Regions from separate parts of the Thauera sp. AutoDN2 genome, predicted to be linked through region 2. Evidence: predicted binding sites of a transcription regulator. Region 2 holds the regulator's gene; the other holds the start of a gene.

Region 1 (5,841 bases), on a different contig from region 2:
ACGTTATGGATGCTGCCACCGTCCTGACGGATGTCGACCTGCCCCTGGTTCTCCGCCACGACGGTCACGCCCTGCGACAAGGGATTGGGCTGGCTGACCTGTGTCTCGGCGTTGACGGTGACGGTGAGATTGCCGTGCGAGACCGCAACATTCTGCAGCGTGACGCGCTGGTTCATCACCACCGAACCGGTACGCGAATTGACGATCACCTTCGCCACCTGCTGCTCCGGCGTCACGCGCAGGCTCTCCAGTTGCCCGAGAAACGCGACGCGATGCGACACGTCCGCCGGCGCCAGCACCTGGATGCTGCGGCCATCCAGCGCGCGCGCGGCACCCGGGGAGACGGCATTGATCGCGTCCACCACGCGGCGGGCGGTGCCGAAATCGGTTTCGTTGAGCTCCAGCATGACGTAGTCGCCCTGCCCCACCGACGAGGCGACCCCGCGCTCCACCGTAGCGCCCGCGGGAATCCGTCCCGCTGCAAGGTGGTTGATGGTCTGCGCCGCGCCGCCGGCCTGAGCGCCCGCGCCGCCGACGACGAGGTTGCCCTGCGCCACCGCATAGACCTGCCCGTCGGCCCCCTTGAGCGGCGTCATGACCAGGGTTCCGCCGCGCAGGCTCTTGGCGTTGCCGATCGAGGACACGGTGACGTCGATCGCCTGGCCGGGCCGCGCGAAGGCCGGCAGGCTCGCAGTGACCATGACCGCCGCCACGTTCTTGAGCTGCATGTTGGTGCCCTGCGGCACGGTCACGCCCATGTTGCCGAGCATGTTGACGATGCTCTGCTTGGTGAAGGGCGTCTGCGTGGTCTGGTCGCCACTGCCATCGAGACCGACGACGAGGCCATAGCCGACGAGCTGGTTCTCGCGCACGCCGGCGATCGAGGCAAGGTCCTTGATGCGCTCGGGTGCAGCCTCGGCTGCGGAGCTGAGGAAAATGCCGGCGGCCACGGCGGCAACCGCAGCGCGCAGCAGGAAGGGCTGGATCCGGAACATGGCGAACCTCGATCAGAATGGCAGGACGGCAAGGAAGAAGCGCTGCAGCCAGCCCATCGTGTTGGACTGGTCGATGAAGCCGCTGCCGCGGTACTCGATGCGCGCGTCGGCCACCTGGGTGGACTGGACGGTATTGGTGGACGTGACGGTGTTGGGGTCGATCACGCCGGAGAAGCGGATGAACTCGCTGCCCTGGTTGATCGCGAGCATCTTCTCGCCCGACACCAGCAAGTTGCCGTTGGGATAAACGTCGATGACAGAAACGGTGATCGTTCCATTGAAGGCATTATTCGCGCTCGCCGCCCCCGTTCCGTTGAACTCGGACTCGACCCCGGCCTCGATGTTCAGCCCATTGAGGCCGCCCAGGGGCAGACGCGACGATGCGGTAATCCCCCCCGTCATTCCGGACCCGCGCGAGGCATTGGTGTTGGCGTTCTTGGTCGCGGTGTTGCGCTCGACCAGGTTGATCGTGATGATGTCGCCGACATGACGGGCGCGCCGATCCTCGAACAGCGGCCTTGCGAGCGCGGCCTGGTAGATCGCGCCATTGGCGGGCGGCATTGCCGCGCGTTCGTTCGGGCGCACGCTCATCGGCTGATGCACCGCCGTCGGCGGAACGGTGTCGATGGACGCACAACCCGACAGCAGGGCCACGATCAGGAGCGCAAAGGCGCGGATGCTGCGCATGACCGTTTCCTCAGAGCTGGGTGAGCCGACCGAGCATCTGATCGGACGTCGAGATCGCACGCGAGTTGAGCTCGTAGGCGCGCTGGGTGACGATCATGCTGACGAGTTCCTCGGCCACGTTGACGTTCGAGGTCTCGACATAGCCTTGGTTGATCACCCCTGCGCCATTGGTGCCCGCCTCGGTCGGCGTGGCTTCGCCGCTCGACGCGGTCTCGTAGAAGAGGTTCTCGCCCGCGCTCTGCAGACCGCCCGGGTTGATGAAGGTGGCGATCTGAATCTGCCCCACGGGCTGCGGCTCGACCTGATTGGGCAAGGTCACGGTGACGGTGCCGTCCTTGCCGATGGTGATCGATTTGGCGTCGGCGGGGATCTGGATGCCGTCGAGCAGCGGATAGCCGCTGGGGGTGACGACGTTGCCCTGGTTGTCGAGTTGCAGGGCGCCGTCCCGAGTGTAGGCGGTCGTGCCGTCGGGCATCTCGATCTGCAGAAAGCCATTGCCCTGGATCGCGACATCGAGCGCGCCGCCGGTCTGTTGCAGGCTGCCCTGCGTGAAGATGCGCTCGGTCGCGACCGGTCGCACGCCAGTACCGATCTGCAGGCCGCTGGACACCTGCGTCTGCTGCGTGGTCTGTGCGCCCGGCTGGCGCATGGTCTGGTAGAGCAGATCCTCGAACACGGCGCGTTGCCGCTTGTAGCCGTTGGTCGATACGTTCGCCAGGTTGTTGGAGATCACGTCCAGCGAGGTTTGCTGGGCATCCAGCCCGGTCCGGGCGGTCCACAGTGAGCGGATCATGATGAAGTCCTCTGTTCTGCCTTGCCGCTGCGGCAGGTTTTGCCGCAGCGTGACGGCGATTGCCGCTTTTTCACGGGATCAGTCTAGCCCTCGGTCGGGCCAGGCCATTGCAGGATAAGCAATGCAAAAACCGTGCTAATCGGCAGGCCAAGCGCGGAAGGGCTCAGCGCCAGGCGAGCACCTGGCTGGCTGCGCGGTCGTTGGCCTCGGCGGTCTGCAGCATGCGGACCTGCATCTCGAACTGGCGGGCGAGCGAGATCATCTGCACCATCTGGTCGGCCACGTTGACGTTGCTGCCCTCGACGTAGCCGCCCGCGACCTGGACGTTGGGGTCGACCGGCGCTGGCGCTCCGTTGGCAAGGCGGAACAGGCCGTCGTCGCCACGCACGAGTTCCGCCTCGGGCGGGTTGACCAGCTTGAGTTGGCCGACGAGGTTGACGACGCCATCGTCCGGATTGATCGAGGAGATCGAGCCGTCCCGGCCGATGACGATCTCGGTGTCGGGAGGCAGCGTCACCGGCCCGCCATCCCCGATCACGGGTAGCCCCTCACGCGTCTGCAGCACCCCCGCGGGGCTGAGCGTGAGGCTGCCGTTGCGGGTGTAGGCCTCGCTGCCGTCGGGCTGCTGCACCGTCAGCCAGCCCTTGCCTTCCAAAGCCACGTCGTAGGGACGCCCGGTGTACTGGATCGTGCCGGGCGTGAAGTCGTTGGCGACGCTGGCATCGACCGCGAACGAGCGCGTGCGGAAAGCTTCGGTCTGGACCTCCACCGCACGCAGTTTGTGCAATTGCGAGCGGAAACCGGTGGATGCGGCATTGGCGATGTTGTTCGACACCGCGGCCTGCTGGTCCATCGTGCCCTTGGCACCGGTCATCGCGGTGTAGATCAGGCGGTCCATGTTCGACTCCCTTGCTTGTGTCGGCCGACGGCCGGCTCAGGCATCAGCGCAGGTTGACCAGCGTCTGCAGGATCTGGTCCTGCGTGCGGATCGATTGCGCGTTGGCCTGGTAGTTACGTTGCTGAATGATCATCTGCACCAGCTCCTGGGTCAGATCGACGTTGGACTCCTCGACCTGGCCGGCGGAGATGACGCCGTTGAGCCCGTTGCCCGGCTCGCCGCGGGCGAAGCCGCCCGACTCCGGCGTCTCGACCCAGTAGTTGTTGCCGATGGGCGACAAGCCGTTGTTGTTGCGCACGGTCGTCAGGTTGACGATCGCGATGTCCTTGGTGATGCCGTTGGTGTAGCGCGCCTGGATGACGCCGTTGCGGCTGATCGCCAGGCCGGCGATCTCGCCGGGGGAAGAGCCGTTCTGGGTCAGTTCGCGCGGCGTGGACTTGCCGCCGAACTGGGTGATCAGCGACATATCCACGTCGATCACGCTCGGGTCAGCGTCCGGACCAAGGTTGGAATTCAGGACGAAATTGCTGGGCGGAACGAGCTTGCCGAGCCCATCGAAGCTCAGCGTCGCATTTGCTGCGATCGGCGGCGGCGGCACCGTGTTATCGACAACGGTGTAGACATCCCACGTGCTGTTTACGACATCCGTACGCCGGGCGAAGTAAAGGGACAGCGAGTGCTCCTTCCCGAGGGAGTCGAAGATCTTCAGCGCGGTCGAGTACGTGTAGGTGGCGGGAACATCCGGATCGAAAGGCGTCGTTGTGGCGTCAATGGTCGCTGCGTCCGCGCTGAGGTTGAGGCTCAGGCCAACATCGGTGGTCGCCGTGGCACCCACCCCGGTCGAAGGAATCATCATCGTACGGAACGAATCGGCTGTGACCGTGGCCGGCGCCTGAACGTCGCCCGACACGGCATCAACCAACTGGTACCCCATCAACCGGTCGCCCAATGCGGTAACGATGTAGCCATTCTTGTCGATGTTGAACTGGCCGTTACGGGTCAGCGCGTAGCCACCGTTCTGCAGCTCCACCTCGAAGAAACCATTGCCATTGGCCGCCATGTCGAGCGGGTTGTTGGTGGTGGTGATGTTGCCCTGGTTGAAGGTCTGGCGCACGGCCTGCACCCCGCTGCCGATACCGATCTGGACCTTGGAGACTGCACCGGTGAGCGAGGATGCGTAGGCGTCGGCGAACACCGTGCCGGAGTTCTTGAAGCCCACGGTGCTGGCGTTGGCGACGTTGTTGGAGATGACGTCGAGCGCCTTCGAGGAAGAATTCAGGCCGCTGAGGCCCTGCTGAAATGCCATGATCGGTGCTCCGGATCAGAGAATCTGCTTGACGTCTGCAACCTTGAACACGCCAAGGTCGCCAACCTGAAGGTCGGTGCCGTTGGCACCACGCACGATGCTGGTCACGGGGCCGAACTGCAGCGTACGCCCGGCTACAGCCTCGTCGCCCAGCGTGGCGGACAGCGAAAGCGTGTAGATGCCGTCCGCAGCGCGCGAACCATCGTCCGCGCTACCGTCCCAGACGAAGTTGTGGCTGCCCGCATCGACCGCGTCGAAATCCATCTGCTTCACCGCCAGTCCGGCGCTGTCGCGTACCGTCAGCGTGACGCGGTCGGCCGGGCCGTCGACCTCGAAACCGCCGACTGCACCCGATTCGGTCAGCGCCAGGCTGCGCCCTTCCACCAGCACCCCACGCCCGAGCAGCGCGGCTGCATTGAGCCCTTCGGCGGAAGCCTGCGAGTCGAAGAAAGACTGCACCATCTTGTTGAGTCGCTCGATGCCATCCACCGTGCTCATCTGCGCAAGTTGCGAAGTCATCTCCGCGTTTTCCATTGGATTCATCGGGTCCTGATTCCGAAGCTGCGTCGTCAGCAGCTTGAGGAAGCGGCCCTGCTGGTCCTCTTCGGGCTTCTGGACAGGTTCGCTGCGGGCCAGGCTGGCCAGCACGCTGTTCGCGGTCTGATTGTTCGAGACGGTGGTCATGAAGATCTCCTGCTAGGGGCATCGTTTGCCGGACGGGCTTACTGTCCGATCTGCAATGTCCTCTGAAGCAAGGTCCGTGCCGTGCTCATGATCTCGGCGTTGTTCTGGTACGAACGCGACGCGGAGATCATGTTCACCATTTCCTCGGCAACGTTGACGTTGGGCATCTCGACGTAGCCGTCGGCATTGGCCGCCGGGTTGTTCGGCTCATACACGAGCCGCATCGGCGCCGCGCTCTCGACGATCTGCGTGACCTGGACGCCGATCGCGCCCGGTCCGGCAACCGGACGGGCGGCAAAGACCACCTGCTTGGCACGGTAGGGTTCGCCGGTTTCGGTGGTGACGCTGTCCGCGTTGGCGAGGTTGGACGCCGTGGTATTGAGGCGCATCGACTGCGCATTGAGCGCAGAACCCGCAATCTGAAAAACGTTGAGCATGCTCATGACAGAACTCCTTACTGGCCGGTGAGCGCGGTGTT
Region 2 (5,841 bases):
GCGAGCTTCTTCGTCGCAGGCGTGCTCGCAGCCGAACGCACCGGCAAGGCCCTGGGCGTACCGGACCATGGCGGCATCGTGTGGGATGAGATGGTGGCCACCTGGCTGGTGCTGATGTTCGTCCCCGGCACCCTCGCATGGCAGGCGGTGGCCGTCGGACTGTTCCGCGCCTTCGACATTCTCAAGCCGCCGCCGGTGCGCTGGGCGGACCACAGCTTCAAAGGCGGCTTCGGGGTCATGCTCGACGACCTCTTCGCCGCAGGGTACACACTGCTCGCGGTGGCCGCGCTGGTCGCCCTCTTCGGCGCCTGAGCCCATGAACGACAGCGAGCTCGATACGCTGGCGCGTGCAGCCGGTGCGGCACTTGCGGGGCGCGGGTGGTGCATGGCCACGGCCGAGTCCTGCACTGGGGGCTGGATCGCCGAAGCCGTCACGGCCATCAGCGGCAGCTCCGCCTGGTTCGACCGCGGCTTCGTGACCTATTCCAACGCTGCCAAGATCGACATGCTGGGCGTGTCCCCCGCCACCCTCACCGCACACGGCGCCGTAAGCGAGGCCACGGCGCTCGAGATGGTGGCCGGCGCACTCGAACGCAGCCTGGCAGACATCGCGGTGGCGGTCTCCGGCATCGCCGGACCGAGCGGCGGCACCCACGACAAGCCCGTCGGCCTGGTGTGCCTGGCGTGGGCCACGCGCGACGTGCCGGCGCGCGCGCTCACCCTGCGTTTCGCGGGCGACCGCTACGCCGTGCGTCGGCAAACCGTTCTGCGCGCCCTGCAGGGTATCGTTGAGCTCGCCTCGCCCGCCGATTGAATCACGGCCTGCCTCCAACTGCTTGCAGCCGTCCAGGGCTTCACGTATTTACTGTACTCCCATACAGGCCTTACACTGATGGCGGCGGCACGGCAGACCGCAGGCCTGCAATCTTTGTGCCATAATTCGCTCAACCAGACAGGACGCACTCCAATGGACGACAACAAGGCCAAGGCTCTCGCCGCAGCGCTCTCGCAGATCGAGAAGCAGTTCGGCAAGGGCTCGATCATGCGCATGGGCGACGGCAACGTCGAGCGCGATATCCAGACCGTCTCCACCGGGTCCCTCGGGCTCGACATCGCACTCGGCCTCGGCGGCCTGCCGCGCGGTCGGGTGGTCGAAATCTACGGCCCCGAATCTTCCGGCAAAACCACGCTCACGCTGCAGGTCATCGCCGAGATGCAGAAGCTCGGGGGCACTGCAGCCTTCATCGACGCCGAGCACGCGCTCGACGTCGGCTACGCCGAGAAGCTCGGCGTCAACATCGAAGATCTGCTGATCTCGCAGCCCGACACCGGCGAGCAGGCGCTGGAGATCGCCGACATGCTGGTGCGCTCGGGCGGCGTGGACATCGTGGTGGTCGACTCGGTCGCCGCGCTCACGCCCAAGGCCGAGATCGAAGGAGAGATGGGCGACCAACTCCCCGGCCTGCAGGCCCGCCTGATGTCGCAAGCGCTGCGCAAACTCACCGCAAACATCAAGCGCACCAATACCCTGGTCATCTTCATCAACCAGATCCGCATGAAGATCGGTGTGATGTTCGGCAGCCCGGAGACGACCACCGGCGGCAACGCGCTCAAGTTCTATGCCTCGGTGCGCATGGACATCCGCCGCACCGGCACGATCAAGAAGGGCGACGAAGTGGTCGGGTCCGAGACACGCGTCAAGGTGGTCAAGAACAAGGTCTCGCCACCATTCAAGGAAGCGCACTTCGACATCCTCTACGGCGAGGGCATCTCACGCGAGGGCGAGATCATCGACCTCGGCGTGGAGCGCAAGATCGTCGACAAGTCCGGCGCCTGGTACGCATACAACGGCGACAAGATCGGCCAGGGCAAGGACAACTCGCGGGAGTTCCTGCGCAACAATCCCGCGCTCGCACGCGAGATCGAGAACAAGGTCCGCGCTGCGGTCGGCCTGCCCGAGATGGCGCCTGCCAGCCCGGCTTCCGCCCCTGCCGAGGCCTGAGCGGAGCCGCGCACATGGGCGAGCCGAGCCTGCGCGAGCGCGCGCTTCGCCACCTCGCCCGCCGCGACCACTCGCGTGCCGAGTTGGCGCGCAAGCTCGCCTCGCATGGCGAGCACGACGAGATCCAGGCCGTGATCGCGCGCATGGGCGAACTCGGCCTGCAGTCCGACAGCCGCTATGCCGAAGCCTTCGTGCGCAGCAAGTCGGCCCGCTTCGGCGAGACACGGCTGCGCAGGGAGCTCACTCTGCGCGGAATCGACCGTGATCTGATCGACGCTGCGCTCGCGACGGAGTGCGTAGAATCGGAGCTCGACCGTGCTCGCAGCGTGCTGCGCGGCCGATTTTCCACGCCGCCCACCGAGACCCGTGAATGGGCCCGCCAGGCGCGCTTCCTGCAAACCCGGGGTTTTGCACCCGAACTGATCCGCAAGCTGCTGAAAGAGCCCCACGATGAGTCTGCTTAAGGTCGCAGGACTGCAAAAGCGCTACAAGGCGCGCACCGTGGTGCACGACGTTGGCTTCGAGGTCGGCTCGGGCGAGGTGGTCGGCCTGCTCGGACCCAACGGCGCAGGCAAGACCACCTGCTTCTACATGATCGTCGGCCTCGTGCGCGCAGACGGCGGGCAGATCACCCTGGACGGGAAGGATCTGACCCATCTGCCGATCCACGCCCGCGCACGCCTGGGCCTTTCCTACCTGCCGCAGGAGATGAGCGTCTTCCGCAAACTCACCGTGGCCGAGAACATCCAGGCGGTGCTCGAGTTGCAGGGGCTGGACAAGCGCAATGTCAGCGAGCGGCTCGAAGAGCTGCTGATCGAACTCGGCATCCACCACCTGCGCGACAGCACCGCGATCTCGCTGTCGGGCGGCGAGCGCCGCCGCTGCGAGATCGCCCGTGCGCTGGCCACCGATCCGCGCCTGATCCTGCTCGACGAACCCTTCGCCGGCGTGGACCCGATCGCGGTCATCGACATCCAGAAGATCATCCGCTTCCTGAAGGAGCGCGGCATCGGCGTGCTGATCACCGACCACAACGTACGCGAGACGCTCGGTATCTGCGATCGCGCCTACATCATCAGCGAAGGCCGTGTGCTCGCCAGTGGCGCACCGACCGAGATCATCGAGAACGAGCAGGTGCGCCAGGTCTACCTTGGCGAGCACTTCCGGCTCTGACTGCGCGCCCCTCCTCACGCCATGAAGCCCAGTCTCCAGCTCAAGCTCTCGCAGCACCTCACACTGACGCCGCAACTGCAGCAGTCGATCAAGCTGCTGCAGCTATCGACGATCGAGCTGAATCAGGAGATCGAGCGCTTCCTGCTGGACAACCCGATGCTCGAGCGCGAGGAGGGCGAAGGCGAGTTCCTGCCCGCCGCCGCAAGCACGCCCAGCGAACAATCCCACCAGGAAGCGCCGCAGGGCGAAGGCCCCGCCGAGTCCGGCAGCGAGGCCCTGCAGCATGAAGGCGGAGAGGGCAGCAGCGAGGATGAAGGCATCGACTGGTCCAGCGTGGGCACCGGGGCCTCCAGCCGCAGCGAGGACGATGAGGACGTCGATTATCAAGAGTTTCAGGCCGCCGGCATCTCGCTGCGCGACCACCTCGATCAGCAGATCGCCCTGTCGCCGCTGTCGGATCACGACCGCGCGCTGGTGCGATTCATCGTCGAGGCGCTGGACGATGACGGCTATCTGCACCAGCCGCTTGAGGAACTACTCGAACTGCTGCCGCCCGAATCGGGCATCGAACTCGAAGACCTGAGCATTGCCCTGCACCATGTGCAGAACCTCGAACCAGCGGGCATCGGCGCGCGCTCGCCGCAGGAATGTCTCGCGCTGCAGTTGCGCACACTGCCCGACTGCGCGACGCGAGCACTCGCCCTCGAGGTCGCCACCAAGCACCTGGAACTGCTCGCCGAACGCAACTTCGCCAAACTGAAGAAGCTCACTGGCTCGGACGACGAATCGCTGCGCGCGGCGCACGCACTGATCTGCAGCCTCGACCCGCACCCCGGCTCGCGCTATTCCACCAGCGAGACACGCTATGTGCTGCCCGACGTGGTCGTACGCAAGGTGCGCGGGCGCTGGTCGGTCAGTCTCAACCAGGACGCCATGCCGCGCCTGCGCATCAACCGCCTGTACGCCAGCCTGCTGCAGCAGAACCGCGGCCAGGGCGGCGGACTGGGCGGCCAGTTGCAGGAGGCACGCTGGCTGATCCGCAACGTGCAGCAACGCTTCGACACCATCCTCCGCGTTTCCCAGGCCATCGTTGACCAGCAGCGGCAGTTCTTCGATCATGGCCCTGTGGCCATGCGCCCGCTCACGCTGCGGGAGATCGCCGACCAGCTTGAACTGCACGAGTCGACCATTTCGCGCGTGACCACGCAAAAGTACATGGCGACACCGCGCGGCGTGTTCGAGCTCAAGTATTTCTTCGGCAGTCATGTCGCCACCGACACCGGTGGGGCGGCCTCTTCCACGGCGATTCGCGCGCTGATTCGCCAGTTGGTGGAAGCCGAAGACAGCAAGAAGCCGCTGTCCGACGCCAAGATTGCCGAGATTCTAGGCCAGCAGGGTATCGTGGTCGCACGGCGCACCATCGCCAAGTATCGCGAATCCCTCAATATCCCGCCGGTCAGCATGCGCAAATCCATCTGACAACCACAGGAGTCACCATGAATCTCAACATCACCGGGCATCATGTCGAAGTTACCCCGGCCATCCGCGACTACGTCACCTCCAAGCTCGATCGCGTCATCCGCCACTTCGACAACGTCACCAGCGTTGCGGTAATCCTCTCCGTCGAGAAGCTCAAGCAGAAGGCCGAAGTGACCCTGCACGTGCGCGGCAAGGACATCTTCGTTGAAAGCGACGATGCCGACCTGTACGCCGCCATCGACTCGATGACCGACAAGCTCGACCGCCAGGTGCAGAAATACAAGCAGAAGATGGCCGAGCACAACCACGAGTCGCTGAAGCACCAGACCCCCGAGGACTGAGCCTTTCGTTACAGCCCCATGACCGGGGCGCGGTTGTGGTTATAATGCGCGCGTTTTGACGACGCCTGCGGCGCCCGCCCCGGAACGACAGTCGCCCCGGCGACCTGGAAGACCGGGGCGTCGTGTTTGCACACCTGCGAATGAGCCTGATATCCCAACTCCTGCCACTTTCCAATGTGGTGGTCGACCTCGACGCCAGCAGCAAGAAGCGCGTCTTCGAGCAGGCCGGCCTGCTTTTCGAGAACAACCAGGGCATCGGTCGCAGCACCGTTTTCGACAGCCTGTTCACCCGCGAACGCCTGGGCTCCACCGGCCTCGGGCAAGGCATCGCGATCCCGCACGGCCGCATCAAGGGCCTCAAGGATGCAGCGGGCGCCTTCCTGCGCCTGGCCACACCAGTCCAGTTCGATGCGCCGGACGGCCGCCCGGTCAGCATGCTGTTCGTACTGCTCGTGCCCGAACAGGCCAACGAGACACACCTGCAGTTGCTCTCCGAACTTGCGCAGATGTTCAGCGATCGCGCATTCCGCGAAGCGCTGCTGAATGCGCCGGATGCGGCACACATCCACCAGATGTTCATGAACTGGGGCGCCCATGCGGCAGACCAGCCTGACGCGGCTGTATGAGACCCATCGCGACAGTCTCAGCCTGATCCACGTCAGCGGGCCGCTCGAGGCCCGCCTCAGCGTGGGCGAAGAGCGCATCTGGCCGGCTGATCTGGTCGGCCACCTCAATCTGATCCACCCCACCCGACTGCAGGTGCTCGGCAGCGCCGAACTGGCCTGGGCGCAACGCCACTCCAACGAGAAGGTCGCTCACCATCTCAACGAGATCCTGTCGGCGCAC

Evidence for each region. The regulator sigma-54, encoded in region 2, starts transcription at its own class of promoters, with help from an activator protein. The targets are predictions, from matches to a motif close to TGGCACGCTTNCTGCTNA.
Region 1: the regulator sigma-54 is predicted to act here: its motif matches at 2,596-2,613, upstream of flgG (flagellar basal-body rod protein FlgG).

The regions. Positions count from the first base shown of each region.
Region 1 is NZ_JBNCAR010000008.1:33,919-39,759, forward strand. Features, by position in the region: gene ACPT9U_RS06785 (flagellar basal body P-ring protein FlgI) at 1-995, opposite strand, end outside; gene ACPT9U_RS06790 (flagellar basal body L-ring protein FlgH) at 1,008-1,682, opposite strand; gene flgG (flagellar basal-body rod protein FlgG) at 1,693-2,475, opposite strand; gene flgF (flagellar basal-body rod protein FlgF) at 2,639-3,373, opposite strand; gene flgE (flagellar hook protein FlgE) at 3,417-4,679, opposite strand; gene ACPT9U_RS06810 (flagellar hook assembly protein FlgD) at 4,695-5,363, opposite strand; gene flgC (flagellar basal body rod protein FlgC) at 5,402-5,806, opposite strand; gene flgB (flagellar basal body rod protein FlgB) at 5,818-5,841, opposite strand, start outside.
Region 2 is NZ_JBNCAR010000004.1:173,713-179,553, reverse strand. Features, by position in the region: gene ACPT9U_RS04420 (phosphatidylglycerophosphatase A family protein) at 1-312, shown strand, start outside; gene ACPT9U_RS04415 (CinA family protein) at 317-814, shown strand; gene recA (recombinase RecA) at 968-2,002, shown strand; gene recX (recombination regulator RecX) at 2,017-2,466, shown strand; gene lptB (LPS export ABC transporter ATP-binding protein) at 2,453-3,175, shown strand; gene ACPT9U_RS04395 (RNA polymerase factor sigma-54) at 3,197-4,654, shown strand; gene hpf (ribosome hibernation-promoting factor, HPF/YfiA family) at 4,672-4,995, shown strand; gene ptsN (PTS IIA-like nitrogen regulatory protein PtsN) at 5,136-5,621, shown strand; gene hprK (HPr(Ser) kinase/phosphatase) at 5,590-5,841, shown strand, end outside.